3 regions of the Pseudoalteromonas sp. SG45-3 genome follow, and region 2 is predicted to be linked to each of the others. Evidence: predicted binding sites of a transcription regulator. Region 2 holds the regulator's gene; each other region holds the start of a gene.
The links. Region 2 encodes sigma-54, which starts transcription at its own class of promoters, with help from an activator protein. Its sites were predicted from a motif close to GTTGGCACGNNNNTNGNNT; they were not measured.
Positions count from the first base shown of each region.

Region 1: the regulator sigma-54 is predicted to act here: its motif matches at 1,891-1,909, upstream of H5126_RS15210 (diacylglycerol kinase family protein).
Region 3: the regulator sigma-54 is predicted to act here: its motif matches at 3,438-3,456, upstream of H5126_RS02890 (LiaF domain-containing protein).

Region 1 is NZ_JACJEN010000014.1:91,823-97,690, reverse strand. It holds gene H5126_RS15235 (aminotransferase class V-fold PLP-dependent enzyme) at 1-479, shown strand, start outside; gene H5126_RS15230 (RNA-binding protein) at 463-951, opposite strand; tRNA gene H5126_RS15225 (tRNA-Ser) at 1,259-1,351, opposite strand; tRNA gene H5126_RS15220 (tRNA-Ser) at 1,404-1,494, opposite strand; gene H5126_RS15215 (hypothetical protein) at 1,713-1,853, opposite strand; gene H5126_RS15210 (diacylglycerol kinase family protein) at 2,179-3,048, shown strand; gene H5126_RS15205 (DMT family transporter) at 3,086-4,015, opposite strand; gene H5126_RS15200 (PLP-dependent aminotransferase family protein) at 4,119-5,561, shown strand; gene H5126_RS15195 (YggN family protein) at 5,800-5,868, opposite strand, start outside.
Region 2 is NZ_JACJEN010000004.1:226,362-232,229, forward strand. It holds gene H5126_RS07150 (KpsF/GutQ family sugar-phosphate isomerase) at 1-637, shown strand, start outside; gene kdsC (3-deoxy-manno-octulosonate-8-phosphatase KdsC) at 638-1,189, shown strand; gene lptC (LPS export ABC transporter periplasmic protein LptC) at 1,186-1,740, shown strand; gene lptA (lipopolysaccharide transport periplasmic protein LptA) at 1,730-2,275, shown strand; gene lptB (LPS export ABC transporter ATP-binding protein) at 2,272-2,997, shown strand; gene H5126_RS07175 (RNA polymerase factor sigma-54) at 3,067-4,566, shown strand; gene hpf (ribosome hibernation promoting factor) at 4,593-4,880, shown strand; gene ptsN (PTS IIA-like nitrogen regulatory protein PtsN) at 4,885-5,337, shown strand; gene rapZ (RNase adapter RapZ) at 5,356-5,868, shown strand, end outside.
Region 3 is NZ_JACJEN010000002.1:103,681-109,548, reverse strand. It holds gene H5126_RS02920 (DUF6641 family protein) at 90-527, shown strand; gene H5126_RS02915 (JAB domain-containing protein) at 530-958, shown strand; tRNA gene H5126_RS02910 (tRNA-Ile) at 1,182-1,258, opposite strand; partial or broken gene H5126_RS02905 (hypothetical protein) at 1,513-1,991, opposite strand; gene H5126_RS02900 (YqaE/Pmp3 family membrane protein) at 2,379-2,537, opposite strand; gene H5126_RS02895 (BON domain-containing protein) at 2,610-3,176, opposite strand; gene H5126_RS02890 (LiaF domain-containing protein) at 3,505-4,173, shown strand; gene H5126_RS02885 (VOC family protein) at 4,212-4,628, opposite strand; gene suhB (inositol-1-monophosphatase) at 4,872-5,675, shown strand; gene H5126_RS02875 (ABC transporter substrate-binding protein) at 5,729-5,868, opposite strand, start outside.

The DNA of each region.
Region 1 (5,868 bases), on a different contig from region 2:
ATTTATGGGTTAACAAAAATCAAATAGAGTATTGTGAGCCTAAAGATGTGGGTTGGTTTTCGCATCAAAATCCATTTGAGTTCGATATTAACCACTTTGAATATAACGCCAGTGCGCTCAAGTTTTGGGGTGGCACCCCTTCTGTAGCGCCTTATATTATTGCCGCAAATAGTATTACCTACTTTGCAGAGCTAACAGCTCACAAGGTAAGGGTGCATAACTTAGCGATGCTTACGCTTATTCATGAGCAACTAAGCGAATATGTTGTATCACCTATGAGTGGTGATAAATGCAGCGGGACTGTTATTTTGTTTTTTAACAAGCAGCAAGACCATGTACTTACAGAGCTTAATAAAGCGAAAGTCAGTGTAGATGCTCGCAAATTTGGAATACGAGTATCGCCACATATTTATAATACTCAAGAAGACGTTGCGCAATTTATTTCTATAGTAAAACGAGCGCTTAAGGGTTTTGGCTAAGCTGCTGCTTTCTTTGCTTTAATGACTCTATTTTTTGCTGCGTTTGACTAATTGATGCGTCGTAGGCTTGTTTTAATGAATTTGTTTTAGTTGCGATAGCATCAGCAATAGACGAAGCGCCTAAACGATTGGCCTTATCTTGGGTCATATAATCTATTTGTTGTTTTTTAGCTGCGTATTCTTTTTGGCTTTGTTCAATAGATAGCTCAAGGCGCTTTATTTCCCGCTCTATTTGCTGAACCTCTAAGTAGTCATCAACAGAGGTATCGGTAATACCTTTACCGGGCGTAGAGCTTTTATATGCTTCAATTACATTTATATCTTTTAGAGTAATAACTTGTGCATCTTTAGCGCAAGGCGTTTGGCTAAAAGTAGGAACGCCCTTAATTACACACTTATACACTGTTGTACTTTGTGCCAAGGTAAAAAATGGTGCTGCCGCGCAAAATGATAGCAATATGAACCGGATCATAGCTAAACCTAAAAGTGGCTAAAGTTGTGTTAATAATGCCCTAAGTTATTACTAGGCACAATTTGTTTAGTTTTTATATATTTTGGGCACAAAAAACCACAATTAAGTGGTTTAAATTAAGTATGGTCCAGAGGGAGGGATAGACTTGCTTACATCCATGTAATCAATCGCTGCGCGACGCTTGCAGCGGCCTAAAATGTTCCAGACATTTTGTCGAACCCTGTCGAGGGTTCTCACCCTCCCAATTTAGTATCAGTGTTAAATTTTGGGCACAAAAAAACCACAATTAAGTGGTTTAAATTAAGTATGGTGGAGAGGGAGGGATTCGAACCCTCGATAGAGCTACAAACTCTATACTCCCTTAGCAGGGGAGCTCCTTCGGCCACTCGGACACCTCTCCAACGCATAACCGTTTGTATTGATGGAAGTAAAGAAAGCCACCAATTAAAATATGGTGGAGAGATAGGGATTTGAACCCTAGATGGGCTATAAACCCATGCCGGTTTTCAAGACCGGTGCATTCGACCACTCTGCCATCTCTCCGTGACGCAGAATAATACTTAGGTGATACCGCTGTGTAAATAGCAAAATGACTGTTTGCCTAAAAAATATACGTAAATGAGGTTTTTTTTGTAAATAAGGGGAAATTAAGGCAATTTTTAATAAAATAAATAGGTTGCAGCAAACAATGGGAGCTAAATAAGTGACTTCATTTAGTGGTTGAGTGTTCGCTGCACCGAAAAATAATCATGGTTGGGTGATTATTTATATTGAGCTGCACCGCTAAGTGCTAGTCTTTTACCAATCGTGTTAAGTTTAGCTAACATTCTTGCTTTACGGTTAGTTGGTTTAACGGCTACTTGCGCTACTGCTGTTTGATTTAATGTATTAATTGGTTTCATTATTTTGCTCCGGTCGTATCTGTTGAAATCGCGTGCATTTTGCACGTTGTTTGATTAAAAATACAACGATAAAAATTGAGCCTGAGGGATTAGTTAAACTAATCTGAATTGATTTTATTAATATGCGATTCAGTAAGTTGCATTACTGTTTTTGCATAGCTATTTATATGACGGTTGGTTTTAACCCCTTTGATGTTGGGGTTTTTGGTTTTTTAATTTATTTTTATGCATTTTATACAATGTTTTTTGATTATTTATTCAGATTAAAAAAATTTAATTAAACGTTTGTTATCTCACTCTAAAATACATTGCTGGAAACAAAAGCTTGTCACTACTTATAATTATTAAACCAAGTATCAAAAAACAGAGCCAAAAATCATTGGCATGGCTTAAAAATATCTGTAAAAAACGCAGCTTTTCTTATTGTATATTTACTACAACGGGAAGCTTTGACGATGACTGCGCTCAAATAAGGTTGTTACTGAGTAAATTTCCCAAAGTAGTTGCACTAGGTGGCGATGGTACATTGAACTTGGCGGTTAATGCACTAATAGGGAGCAGCTGTTCGTTAGCATTATTACCTTGCGGTACAGGTAACGATTTCTCCAGAGGGTTTAATTGCAAAGAAGATGATTGGCGAAAGGCATTATTTAATACACCGACAGCCATTGATATAGGAAAAATTAATAGCCGCTATTTTATTAATATTGCAGGGGTAGGATTTGATGCTCATGTGATTAAAACTATTAATGATAAAGCTAATTTTTCATCTTTTGATTACAGTTGGACGAGCATTAAAGAGCTATTTTATTATCAAGCTCAGCAGTTACAAGGTACGTTTAATGACGATGCTCGGCAGTATCAAAATTTAATTACTGTATTTGCTAATCATAAGTACTTTGGTGGCGGGCTAAAAATAGCGCCAAAAGCAGATTTAATTGATGGTCAGCTTGAGTGTTATCAAATGCGATCGGGTGGGCTTTTTTATAATGCAATAAGCTTTATTAAGTTATTTTTTAAGCGTCATGAGTATATAAAAAACCTTACCTATAGTCGCTTAAATACAGCTTCCATAAATACTGAAGGGCTATTGATTGAAGCAGATGGTGAGCTGATAGGTAAAACTCCTGCAGTTGTTAGTGTGCATGGACAGGCCTTACTTTTTCATATGCCAATAAAAAAGCGCCTACAGTAAAGTAGGCGCTTTTGCGTTAGTTGCGTTAATAACGCGTCTAACTGGGGACGGAGCCACTTTTAGCTATTGCTCTATTAGCTAAAAAGGCGTTAATTCGTTTTGTTGGGGTAAGCACAATGGCGTTACCTAATAGCACTAAGCTAAACCCTGCAAAGGTATTTGCGTGCCATTCAAAGCCTTCAAAAAAGCTACTCAGTGTTACTGCCACTAATGGGAATAAAACAATAACGTAGCTGGCTTTTTCAGGGCCTATATTTTTTAGTAGTGCAAAGTAACAACCAAAAGCGATTACTGTGCCAAATATTGATAAATAAAGTAATGATAACCAGTAGCTAGTTGGGGCGTTTAAACTAAATTGCACATCGTTCATTAATACATATAAAGCTAAGCCTATAGCACTATATAACATGCCCCATGCATTGCCCTGCAATACGCCAATTTGCTTACGAGAATTACGAACGCTTACCATGTTGCCCAATGAAGCCACAAAGGTGCCACCAAGGGCAAGTAGTAACCCGACCAATGCACCGTTACTTAAGTCGAACTGCTGTAACTGTGGCCAAAACAGACACGTAATACCTAATACAGCGAGTGCGGCACCGGTATAAATTCGTTTTGAGATAGGTTTACCAAAAAATAGTCGAGTGTTAACTATGTTCATAACCAGCAATAGTGAAAAGGCGATAGAGGTCATAGCGGAGGTTAAGTAATTTTGTGCCCAGTAAAGCATTAAGTAATTTAAGGCAAAATTACAAATAGCCAACAAAGCAAAAAAGCCATGATCGATTAATGAAAAGCGCATATCCGGTTTTTTGTACGCTACATATAACCACATTAAAAGTGCTGCAATAGCAAAGCGATAAAATAACGATAGCTCTACCGCAATATCACCTAGCTGAAATTCGATGGCTAACCAAGTAGAACCCCAAATTAAAACGGTTGTAATGTATAGCGCTGCACTTTTCATGGTTACTCTCCAAAGCCCGATTGAATGGCTATTTTAAGACCTGTCTGTATACTTACCATATACAGAAAAGTAAAAATGTAACCTATACAGATTTGGATGCGTGATGATAAGACAAAAAAATAGCCAGGGGCATGAGTTTCTATATCAGCAAGTTATTCAGTTGATCAGAGATATGAGCTCCCAGCAGGTTTTACTTCCTGGCGAAAAACTTCCATCACTGCGTAAAATGGCAGATAACTTAAACATTAGTATTCCGACAGTGAAGCAAGCTTATCAAACACTTGAAGATCAGGGGTTAGTAGAGGCACGTGAAAAATCAGGGTATTTTTTAAAAGTCGTTAGCATGGCGCATAATTTACCTAAGCGAGTTAAATTAAGTCGCGAACCTGTTGTGGTAAATAAACAAGCCTTAATAGAGCAGGTATACAGTGCGATTCATCAAGCTAATGTAGTTCCTTTTGGTATCGCTAATCCAATTGCTGCTGCACCCACCGATAAAGCACTCGCCAGAAACATGCGCCGTGTAATGACAATTGCGGGCAGTAAAGCTATTAACTATGGACCAACAGATGGGTTTGTACCGCTGAAAAAGCAATTGGTGCATCGCTATTTAGATTTTGGTATTGGCATAAATATGGACGAGCTTGTGATCACCAATGGTGCGCAAGAAGCCATGGCTATTGCACTTAAGTGTGTGACAAAGCCAGGCGATGTAGTTGCCATTGAGACGCCTTGCTATCACGGGATTATCGAGTTAATAGAAAGCCTAGGGCTTAAAGCGCTCGAAATACCACTGTGCCCAGATAATGGTATTTGGTTAAGTGATTTGGAACGCGCTTTAAATGAGCATGATATAAAAGCGTGTTTATTCTCGACTGCAATTAGTAACCCTGTGGGCAGCTTTATGCCTGATACAAACAGACAGCAGCTGGTGGAGCTACTTGAAAGTCATGACGTAGTGCTTATTGAAGATGACGTATATGGCGATTTATATTTTACGGCAAAACGAGGCACACCTGCTTTAGCGTACTCTAAAAAAGGATTAGTGATTAGTTGCTCATCTTTTTCTAAAACGGCAGCGCCGAGCTATCGTGTAGGTTGGTTAGTTGCGGGTAAATTTGCAACGCAAGCAAGGCGATATAAAAGAGCACTAAGTTGCTCTGCTTCGTTAATAAACCAATGGACGTTATCTGAGTTTATTGCCAGTGGTGAGTACGACCGAAATTTAAAAGTACTTAGGCAACGCTTGCGCGATAATAAAGAGCGTATGCGATGGTGCTTACAACAAGCTATGCCAAAAAACACACGTATAAGCGATCCAAAAGGAGGCTGCGTTATGTGGCTAGATTTAGGAGGCGAGTACGATAGCCAAACATTGTTTTTACTTGCGCTTGAGGTTGGTATTAGTATTACCCCTGGGCTTGTTTTTTCGGCCTCTAATAAATATAAAAGCTGCGTAAGATTAAGTTATGGTGTGCAATGGAACGCGCAAATTGAGCAAGCAATAGTTACATTGGGTAAGCTTACTTTATTAGCTAAAAAGTAATACCAATCTGCTTATATATGGGGTCTATTTAACGTTAAGAAAATTACGCTAGAACTAGGCAAAAGTTTTTGTATCGAGTTGTTCTAAATAAAAAATTTTTAACGACGTTATAGTGCAATTTAATTCGTTAAATTGCTCAAAGATTTATACAGGTTGGTATAAGTTTGCGAAACACAAAAAAGCAGCATTTAAGTAAACTTAAGTGCTGCCAAAGGGATGTTAAATAACGTTTGCTGTACTAATTTTGTTTAAAGCTAAATAACTGGTAACCTTCAAGCTCAGGCACTTGCATTACTAATTGCTCTTC
Region 2 (5,868 bases):
TTTAAAACGACTTGGTGCCAAAATGATAGCGATGACTGGCAATACACAATCAACCATGGCAACCCTTGCTAATGTACATGTGTGCATTAAAGTAGAAAAAGAAGCTTGTTCATTGGGTCTAGCCCCTACATCAAGTACCACTGCAACGCTTGCGATGGGCGATGCCATGGCAGTTGCATTATTAGAAGCTCGCGGCTTTACAGCTGATGACTTCGCGCTATCTCACCCAGGTGGTAGTTTAGGCAAGCGCTTATTACTTACTTTAAAAGATGTTATGCACAGCGGCGCAAATACACCTATTATTGATGTTTCACAAACAGTTAAAGATGCTCTAATAGAAATGTCAGCTAAAGGATTAGGTATGACAGCCATTGTTGATGAAAATCAGCAACTCGTAGGGTTATTTACCGATGGTGACTTACGTCGCATTTTAGAACAAAGAATTGATATTCATACAACACAAATAGATGTTGTTATGACTAAGTCATGCACTACAGCTACACAAGATATTTTAGCCGCTGAAGCGCTCAATATTATGGAACGTAAACGTATAAATGGCCTAATCGTCGTCAATGAGAAAAACCAACCTATTGGCGCATTAAATATGCAAGACCTATTAAAAGCAGGAGTGTTATAAATGCAATTTGAAGAACTCTATCAACCGCTGAGCGATGATGCAAAAGCACGCGCTAAAAAAGTAAAACTACTTATATGCGATATTGATGGTGTATTTTCTGATGGCCGTATTTACCTTGGCAATCAAGGTGAAGAGCTAAAAGCATTTAATACAAAAGATGGTTTTGGCATTAAAGCACTTATAAACAGTGGCTTTGAAGTAGCTGTTATTACTGGTCGTCATTCACAGATAGTACAACAACGTATGAGCAGCTTAACCGTACAGCATATTTATCAAGGCCAAGAAAATAAGCTCATTGCCTATCAAGAATTAAAAGATAAACTCAACCTTAGCGATGAACAAATTGCTTATATTGGTGATGACGGTCCTGACATGCCTGTTATGGAGTTAGTAGGCTTTGCCGTTGCAGTAAATGATGCCCACCCTCTTATTAAGCGTTTGTCACATTATGTAACGCAAATGCCTGGTGGTTTTGGCGCTGTGAGAGAACTCACCGATTTGCTCATGCTTGAAAATGGTAAAGCATTGACTACACAAGGCACTAGTTCATGAATGCAGCGCGCATAATATTAAGCGTTTTATTCATTAGCTGTATGGTTTGGCTTTGGTACCCTTATTTTACACAAACAAATATTGTGCCTCAGGCTGAGCCTGAAGTTGTTGCTAAGCCTGATTACATAGCTATTGAGCTCAAACAGACAGCCTATGATGAGCAAGGTAAAATTAGCCACAAAGTCACTGCGGCTAAAATGGAGCTATACCAGCAATTAGGTTTCACGTTTTTTGAAAAACCCATTTTTACTTTATATAACGAGCAACAAACGTGGCAAATAAATGCAGACGAAGCAACATTATATGAAGATAAACAATTAATTTTAGAAGGTAATGTGGTTGCCAAAAATTTAACCGATAACGCCATGATAGACAAAATCAATGCTGATAATATTCAGGTTGATATAAAGTTATTAACAATGCGTTCGGAGCAACCCGTCATTATCACTGGACCCAATTTAAAAATCACCGGTAAAGGCCTAGAAGCCGACTTGAAAACCGAAGTGATAAAACTAATTAACCATACGCGAACCATATATTATGACCAATAAAATATTAAAATCACTTATAATTCCTACACTTATACTAGCGTTTAATAGTAGTGCTGCAGAGCAAAACACGCAACCTGCTGCCAATCAAATTTCAATAAGTGCCGACAAGCAAGAAGGTCAATTGAAAGCTAATGTGGGTATTTTTGAGAAAAACGTTGAGATTATTCACGGTAATCGCCGCATTACAGCCGATCGCCTAGAAGTACACAAACGTGATGAACTTGGTGATAATAAACAATTATTAATTGCCACAGGTAGCCCTGCGCACTTTGAAGAAAAGCAATCAGACGGCACGACTATGAGCGCCAGTGCTGACGAAGTACGTTATGATGTATCTAAGCGTTTTTTAACGCTTGTTGGTAATGCACAAGTTTCGCAAGCCGGACAAAAAATAAATGCTAAAAGCATTACCTACGACATAGAGCAGCAGCTCATCAGTGCCGAAAAAGATGAAAACTCAACTGACCGCGTTCACACAATTTTAGTACCGATCGAAGCTAAAAAAAGTAAAAAAGGCGATAAAGGTCAACCATGAGCACATTAAAAGCAGAACTATTGGCAAAAAGCTATAAAGGTCGTGAAGTTGTAAAAAACGTCGGCCTTGAAGTACAAGCTGGCAGTATAGTTGGCTTACTTGGCCCTAACGGTGCTGGTAAAACAACGACTTTTTATATGATTGTAGGGCTTGTTCCTAGCGACAAAGGTAAAATATCTATTGATGATAACGATATTACTCTTTTACCTATGCATAGTCGTGCTAGATTAGGCATAGGCTACTTACCACAAGAGTCATCGATTTTTAGAAAGCTGACTGTTTATCAAAACTTAATGGCCATTTTAGAAACACGCAAAGAACTAAATAAACAAGCCAGAGAAGACACGCTCAATAACTTATTAGATGAATTTAGCATACAACACATTCGTGATAGCCAAGGTATGGCATTATCGGGTGGAGAACGTCGTCGTGTAGAAATAGCACGAGCGCTGGCAGCAGATCCTAAATTTATATTACTGGATGAACCGTTTGCCGGTGTTGACCCTATTTCGGTATTAGATATAAAGAAAATAATAGAACATCTTAAAAATCGTGGGATTGGTGTATTAATTACCGACCATAACGTAAGAGAGACCCTTGATGTTTGTGAAAAAGCCTACATTGTTTCTCATGGGGAGCTGATTGCATCAGGTACTCCAGAACACGTATTAAATGATAAAACAGTACGCGATGTTTACTTAGGCGAGCAATTTAGGCTGTAACATTTACGCCATGTCTTTAAGCATCTGCTAGTATTAATTATAACAACATAAAAGGATTGTTAGAGATACATGAGGCAATCACTACAGCTGCGCATGGGCCAGCAACTTACAATGACTCCACAGTTGCAACAAGCTATTCGTTTGTTGCAACTCAGTACATTGGATCTCCAGCAAGAAATACAAGAAGCTCTCGACAGTAATCCACTATTAGAGGTTGAAGAGGCAGACTATTCCGAAGACGCTGCTGGTAAAAACGAGCAAAAAGCTGATACCGATGACATAACTGTTAGCGCATCTGCTGATGATGCTCCGAGCGAATATGAACAAGATACTGGTGAAGCACTTGCAAAAGACACGCTAAGTGACGACATGGCTATGGATGTTAGTTGGGATGAGTACATGAGTGCCGCTCCTGCAGCCTCATCAGGTCCAATGCCCGAAGACGAATCAATATACCAAGGCGCCTCTACTGAAACGCTCCATGAGTATTTAATGTGGCAATTACAACTAACGCCATTTAGCCCTACAGACGAAGCTATTGCTATTGCTATTGTAGAAGCTGTCGATGATTCAGGTATTTTAACACTAAGCTGCGAAGAGATTTTAGAAAGCTTTAATCAAGAAAACGAAGATGATAACGAAGTCGAACTTGATGAAATTGAAGCGGTATTAAAACGCATCCAACTGTTTGATCCTGTTGGTATTGCTGCACGTAGTTTACAAGAGTGTTTGTGTATTCAGCTTAATCAATTTGATAAAGAAACACCTTATATTAATGAAACGAAAATGATTTTAACCGAGCATATTGATCTATTAGCAGCTCGCGACTATCGTACATTAATGAAAAAAACTAAGCTCAAAGAAGAAGAGCTTAAAGAAGTAATGACACTAATACATACTCTCAACCCAAAACCTGCAGATACTATTGTAAGGGAAGAATCTGAGTATGTTATTCCTGATGTGTCAGTTAAAAAAATTAAAGGCCGCTGGGTTGTCGAATTAAACCCAGATAGCATGCCTAAAATTCGTGTTAATAGCCAATACGCAGCAATGTCTCGCACTGTAAAATCAAGTGGCGACAGCCAGTTTATTCGCTCACATTTACAAGAAGCTAAATGGTTTATTAAAAGCTTAGAAAGTAGAAACGACACGCTATTAAAAGTTACTAATTGTATTGTTAAGCAACAACAAGGCTTTTTTGAACATGGCCCTGAAGCCATGAAACCAATGGTTTTAAATGATGTGGCTGAAATGGTAGAAATGCACGAATCGACAATTTCGCGTGTTACTACTCAAAAGTACATGCATACACCCCGTGGTATATTTGAGCTTAAATATTTTTTCTCAAGCCATGTAAGTACTGAAAACGGTGGTGAATGTTCATCTACAGCAATACGTGCGCTTATCCGAAAATTAATCGCAGCAGAAAACTCAGCAAAACCATTGAGTGATAGCAAAATAGCGGATATATTGGCTGAGCAAGGAATTAAAGTAGCGAGACGTACAATCGCAAAATACCGCGAATCTCTTGCTATTCCACCGTCAAATCAGCGTAAAAGTCTGATTTAAGACGCTAAACTAAGAGGGTAATGCTTATGCAACTAAACTTAACTGGTCGTCACGTAGAATTAACCGATTCACTAAGAGACTATATTAATACTAAATTTGCGAAGCTTGAAAGACACTCTGATCATATTAATAATGTTCATGTCATTCTCGATGTAGAAAAATTAAATCAAAAAGCAGAAGCCACAATACACGTAAGCGGTGCTGAGCTATTTGCCTCTACAGAACATCAAGATATGTATGCCGCTATTGACTCGTTGATCGACAAGCTCGATCGCCAAGTAATCAAACACAAAGAGAAGCTTGCTCGACACTAATATGATGAAATTAAGTTCACTTATATGCCAGGACTGCAGCAAAGCTGCGGTCCTTTTTAATAGCAAAAAAAGAATTTTAGAGTTCATTAGCGAACTTGCTCACGACAAACTTCCGTATTTACCGCAACAAGATATTCTTAATGCTTTAATGAGCAGAGAGAAATTAGGTAGTACAGGTATAGGGCGTGGCATTGCTATTCCTCATGGAAGAATGAGCGGTGCAGAAGAGCCTTTGGCTTTAGTGCTCGTTAGCGAAACTCCAATAAACTTTGATGCAATCGATAATCGCCCTGTTGATATTTTTGTCGCACTCATCGTACCAGATGGCGATAACCAGCAGCACTTAAAGACTCTAGCAACCATTGCTGATAAACTAAACAACAAAGATTTTTGTAAACAGTTACGCAGTGCAAAATCTGATACTGAGCTTTACCAAGTTATTGTCGATCAATCATAGTTTTATAAAGGGTGTTAAATGGAGTTAATTATCATAAGCGGCCGTTCTGGTTCTGGAAAGTCGGTTGCTTTGCGCGTTGTAGAAGATTTAGGTTATTATTGCGTAGATAATATTCCAGTAAACCTACTACCTTCATTAGTTCGCAGTGTGTCTGATAGCTACGATAAAATTGCTGTTAGCATTGATGTGCGCAACATCCCTAAAGAACAAGATGAATTTAACGATATTCTTGAATACTTACCTGGCTTTGCAAACCCTACGTTGTTTTATTTAGATAGCGACGATCAGACATTGATCAAACGCTTTTCAGAAACACGCAGATTACACCCACTATCAATAGACTCGTTGCCGCTTGATTTAGCCATCAAAAAAGAAAAAGAATTACTTGATGTATTAACCACTCGCGCCGACTTTATGATAGATACGACTGATTTAAGTGTTCATCAACTCGCTGAATCTATTCGTGAAAAGATTTTAGGTAAAAAAGATAAGCAACTGATTGTCACATTTGAATCATTTGGTTTTAAACAC
Region 3 (5,868 bases), on a different contig from region 2:
GCGATCTAAAAGATCGCCTTTTTTTGTTGTCTTGAAATACAAACTGGTTGGAAGGTTAATGGGTATTCGCAACCATAAAAGGTAACCAAATGACACAAACAACACTAGCAAAACTGAAATGTACAGCCCGCCCGACTATTCCAGCTATCGAGCCTATTCAAGTTAAACGCGAAAAACTGATTGCCCGATTAAACGAACAACGTGCTATGGCTGCTTGCTTATTGGAAAGTGAGGTGTATACCGCTTATAAAGAGGTTTGGATAAACGATGGTATTACCGGAGAGAAGAAACGAGTAAAGCAACCTAAGAAGCTAAGACAGTGGTTCTATCAAGTGAATGATACTTGGTTCTTTGAAATAAAGTATGGCAACAAGTCATTGGAATTACAGAAAGGCAAAGTTGCGATTGAAGTGGGTAAGCAAGAAAATTTACTAACAACAATCGACACCTTAATTCAGGCTGTTGAAAAAGGAGAGTTAGATACTCAGCTAAAAGCCGTTACTGGACCAAGAAAAGCAAAGGTCTAGGCGTGGCTATATTACGTGAAATAAGCTGTGTCTATACCTTTAGGGAAGTAGATGATGATATTTTGAATGTAACACTTGATAGTCCAGAGAAGGTCTATCAAGTGTTTAAGCATTTGAAACATGAAACCAAAAAGCGTTTTATCGTGGTGAACTTGAACAGCCAGCATCAAATCATCAATTATGAAGTTATAGCGATTGGCGCGGTAAATCAGATATCACTTCGTTCGGCTGAAGTATTGAGAACAGCCATTTTAATTAACGCACCAGCTATTATTCTAATTCATAACCATTCATCAGGTGATCCAAAACCAAGCCCGCAGGATTTTCATTTTACCGAGCAAATTAAACAAGCCGCAAAGATGTTCAGTATCGATGTGCTTGACCATGTTGTTATTGGATATGAGAGTTTTGATAGAGCTGTCAGAGATTAAGCCCTGTTAAAATCAGGGTTTCAACCAAATTCATAGTTACCAAAAAATTACACGAATTTCGTTACTAGGGGCGATCCCCAATCAAACGTGGCTACTTTTTAAAATGTAATTTAGGGAAAATAGAGGTGGTCCTAGTTGACCTTGGTCGGGATTGGCGACTTATCTGGTAAAACAGAAAATAGTGAGAAGTTATTCACCATCTAGCCCACGTATTTAGTGGAGATGGTGGCCCCTCCCAGACTCGAACTGGGGACCTAACGATTATGAGTCGTGTGCTCTAACCAACTGAGCTAAGGGGCCAACTTTTATATAACTGCAAAGCAGTTAATTTTTGAAGCGTTTAGTCACAGAGCGACTAAAGCGGGTTGCAGTATAAAAACTTTTTAGGTGCTTGTCACTACCAAAAACCTTTATTTTAACAATCAACAAGCTAACTGCTTAAATAGTAATCTTTTAAGTGGGCATAAACATAAAATGTAAGATATTTACCGTGCTATTCACTGCATTAAATTATAAACAAAACCTATCCCATATAGTCTTTTATATTTAACCCTCTACTTTTTAAGCAAAGCTAACATATATGTGTAGGCATACAAGGCTGTAAAAATATGCTTGGGGCTACTGTCAGTGCCAGATTAGGTGTCTGATTAACTACATTCACCATAATCACTAAGCTCGATTGAACAGTAATCGGAATAATAGGCGCAAAAAGTACGCCTGCTATTTTTTTATTACTTAAATACGAGGCGCTAGAGTTAATTGCATTATTAAAACTTTGTCGTATTGCGACGTTTTGTGGTGTTTTAGAATGAAACATACAAATAATTGGAGTTACGAACGCAAGCGTTACATAACTAAACTTATACTTGTTGACGACCTTTTCTAAAATAAAGGTAAAAAACAGCGTTACAAATCCACTATACAACCCTTGCACTAATGCAGCTTGAAAAGTGACCGATTTAGCAATGTCTGCCGCACTATTTGCCCAGAAGGCCCAACTAAAATAAAAAATGAATGACACAACGCCTGACATTATAAGTCGAATATTCAATTAACTACCTCAACATGCCTAAAAACCTAGTTTAATGATAACACTAGAAGTGAAGGTAATATTGTCACTAAATAATAAGGTATTTGATTGTATATTATGGATGTATAAACACACTAATGTTGAAGATTTCCTAAATGGCATCAAATCAGAATCTGAGCGCGACTGTTAGCTGGAAAGCTTATTAGTAAACAATAAGTATAGTTTTAAAATAATATTGGGAGTGAGTTAAGGAAGTGAATTAATGAGTTGAAGAGCTTTAAAAATTGGATTTAACCTAAAAACTATCTAAAAACTAATATTGTGAGCCGATCGGTACTGAAGTATTTAGCTAAACCTCAGTAGTCGGCTTACACAATATATAATCTGTCATTATTTTTTCGCAATAATGTAGATTGCATGTATTAACCCTGGGAAATAACCTAGCAGTGTTAATAGAATATTTAACCAAAAATGCATACCTAAGCCAACTTGCAAAAACACACCTAATGGCGGTAATAAAACCGAAAGTATTATACGAATAATATCCATGATCAAACTCCATTTAAATTAAACATTGAAAAGACTTAAAGCCCAGTATTACTGGGCCTTAACTATACTGTATTATTCAGCAACAATAGCTAGTTTATCAACTACGTCGCGAACATCTTCAGCATTTTTAGCAATTTTAACTGCTAGTTGCTTTTCAGCTTCAGACTCTACAGAGCCATTCAGAGTTACCACACCGTTGTCGGTATCAACATCAATGTCTGTACCACCTACTTCTGAGTCAAACAGGAAGCGAGTTGTGATTACAGTGGTGATTTTAGCGTCCGTTAGGTCGTTATCATCATCGTCCATCATGTCGTTGCTTTTATCTTCGGTGTCCATGCTTTTAACAACAGTAAGGCTGTTATCAACATCAGTTACACCATCTAGGCTAAGTACAAGTTCTTCTGCTAGCTCTTTATCGAGTTCGCTATTAACTTTACCTGTAAGTACTACCTTGCCATTTTTTACATCAGTGTTAATGTCAAAGTTGTTTAGATTAGTGTTCATAAGTAGAACGGTTTCTGCCTTACCATCAATCCAAGCATCTTTACTTTCGTTTTCCCAGCTGTTTGCTTGGGCACCCATAGCCGTAGTACCAAGAACTAGAGCTGCGATAATAGATTTGTTAAATGTTTTCATAATCTTTCTCCTTTTGATTAAAGACACTTTAACTAATGCGAGCTTCAGGCCAACTTTATTTATACTTAAAATTCAAAGACTTGAATTAATTAAAAGATAAAACCTTATCTATGTTTGTGTAACTATTTACAGGCTACTCGGTAAAACTTTCTCAAATAGTGAAAATAGCTAGATAATTGCTCTTTTGGTTAATCTATCGTTAATATAACAAAACAAAAAACACCGTTAAATAATAACCAATTGATTATTAATGAAATTATATTTGGTACGCGGTTTGCAATCTAACTACAAGAGCAGTATCAATAGTAAATATAAGAAGGAATAACTCATGTCTGTAAAAGTTGAAGACCGCCCAATAGAGCAAGTACGCGAACAAGTGATTGATCAATTAATTTATAATTACAGTCATGGTGTTATTTCTGTTGATGCATTCGAAAGACGTTTAGATAATGCGATGGATGCATCTAATAACGAAGCACTGCTAGCCTTAGTAGAAGACTTAACACTTAATACCGATCAGCAATATAAAGCAGAAAAACAATCGCAATTTACACCACATTATAGTGCACAGCAAAACAGTGATGATGATTTTACATTACGCAGTATTTTAGGATCTAACGAGCGAAGTGGTCAGTGGGTTGTACCAAAAAATATATATTTGAGTAACTTTATGGGATCGGTGGTGCTTGATTTTACCGATGCTATTTTTGCGCATCAAAATGTAACTATTCACGTTAACTGTATTTTTGGTAGCGATGAAATTTACGTACCAGAGCATGTCAATGTAGTGTCTAAAATGTTTTGTATTTTAAGTAGCCTTGAAAATAAATCTGTGTCGCTTAACAAACGCCAAGGCCCTACAATTCATATTGAAGGAAAGGCAGTAATGGGCTCGGTTGAAGTGAAAATAAAGCGCACAATTAAAGAAAAATTTATGAGCTTTGCAAATGAGCTAAAAACCCAGTTTGGCACGGGTAATAATAACCGCTCACTATAATTGAGTAGCAGCACTTTAGCGTGCTGCTTAGTATTTTATTATAAATCGTTATTTCGCTCGCTTGGTATATCACTTAAATACTCTACAAACTCAACTTCAAACCCTGCAGGATCAATAAAGTAGACATTCTTTCTGAAAGGATTTTCGCTACCTTGCTTGCTTAGAGTAAAACCCGCTTTATTTAAGCGCATTACTACTGCGCTTAAATTATTAGTTACATAAGCAAAGTGTGCAAAACCAATTTGATGGCCCGATAAGTTTCTGTTTTCACCTTCACCATGACTGCTTATCGCAATGTAATGCGTGTCATCTCCAAAGTGTACCCAGCGTCTTGGTTTTCCATGCCAATCGCCTCTGCCCTCACTTCTAATCGACCAATGTGGAAATACAGCGCGATAAAATGTAAGCATACTATCTATATCACTCGCGACTAAGTTTACGTGCTCTAAATACATAATGTTATCCTATCAGTTAAGTTAGGAGCACGATAAAACCTCAAGTTAACTTTAGGTAAAGTGTTATTTAAAATTAATTTATTTAAATGCAGATAATTATTTTTTAAAAATATATAAACTTTTCAATCTTGTATAAAAAACAAACACAAGTATTTGGGGTTTATTGTTTACTTTATGGCAAAAGTCGCTAAAATACGCCGGCTGAAATATATAAACGTTCTTTTACAACCCAAAGGTAATACCATGCATCCAATGTTAAACATTGCGGTTCGCGCTGCGCGCAACGCAGGCAAAATTTTACTTCGCGCAAGTGAAGATTTATCAAAAGTTGAAGTGCAACAAAAAGGCGCTAACGACTTAGTAACTAACATTGATAAAGAAGCCGAAGCCGTAATTCGTGACACTATTTTACAGTCTTACCCTACTCACTCAATTGTTGGTGAAGAACTAGGTGAGCATAAAGGCAAGGATGATGATTACCAATGGATTGTAGATCCTATCGATGGAACAACTAACTTCATCAAAGGTATCCCTCATTACGCGGTTTCTATCGCACTTAAAGTTAAAGGTCGTTTAGACCAAGCTGTTATTTATGATCCAATTCGTGGTGAGCTTTTCACTGCATCTCGCGGTCAAGGCACTCAGTTAAACAGTAAACGTCTACGCGTTAGCAAAACTACGGTTCTTGCAGGCACTGTACTTGCTACTGGTTTCCCTTTCAAAAACAAAAACCACATGGATGCATACACTGAAGCGTTTAAAGCATTGTTTGTACACACTGCTGATATTCGCCGTGCAGGTTGTTCTGCTTTAGATATGGCATACGTTGCAGCTGGCCGTGTTGATGGATTTTTTGAAATTGGTTTAAAACCTTGGAACTCTGCTGCGGGCGAACTAATGGTTAAAGAAGCGGGCGGTATGGTTGTAGATTTCGCCGGTGGTAATAACTATAACCACAGCGGCAATATTATCTGTGGTTCACCAAAACTGACTCAAGCAATTATCCGCGAAATTCGTCCAGTATTAACTGAGTCGTTACTTCGCTAATTAAATGCTATTAATAGCATACTAAAAAGGAGCCTAGGCTCCTTTTTTTGTGCCTAAAAATAAGGGTTATCGAGCTTCAACTCTACTGTTTTACCTTTTGTATAAGGTAGTGTATTTAAATCCTTTGCGAAGTATTCATTAAATAATGCATCAAACTCGCCGTTTGTCTGCATTAATATTAAGCCCTCCTCTA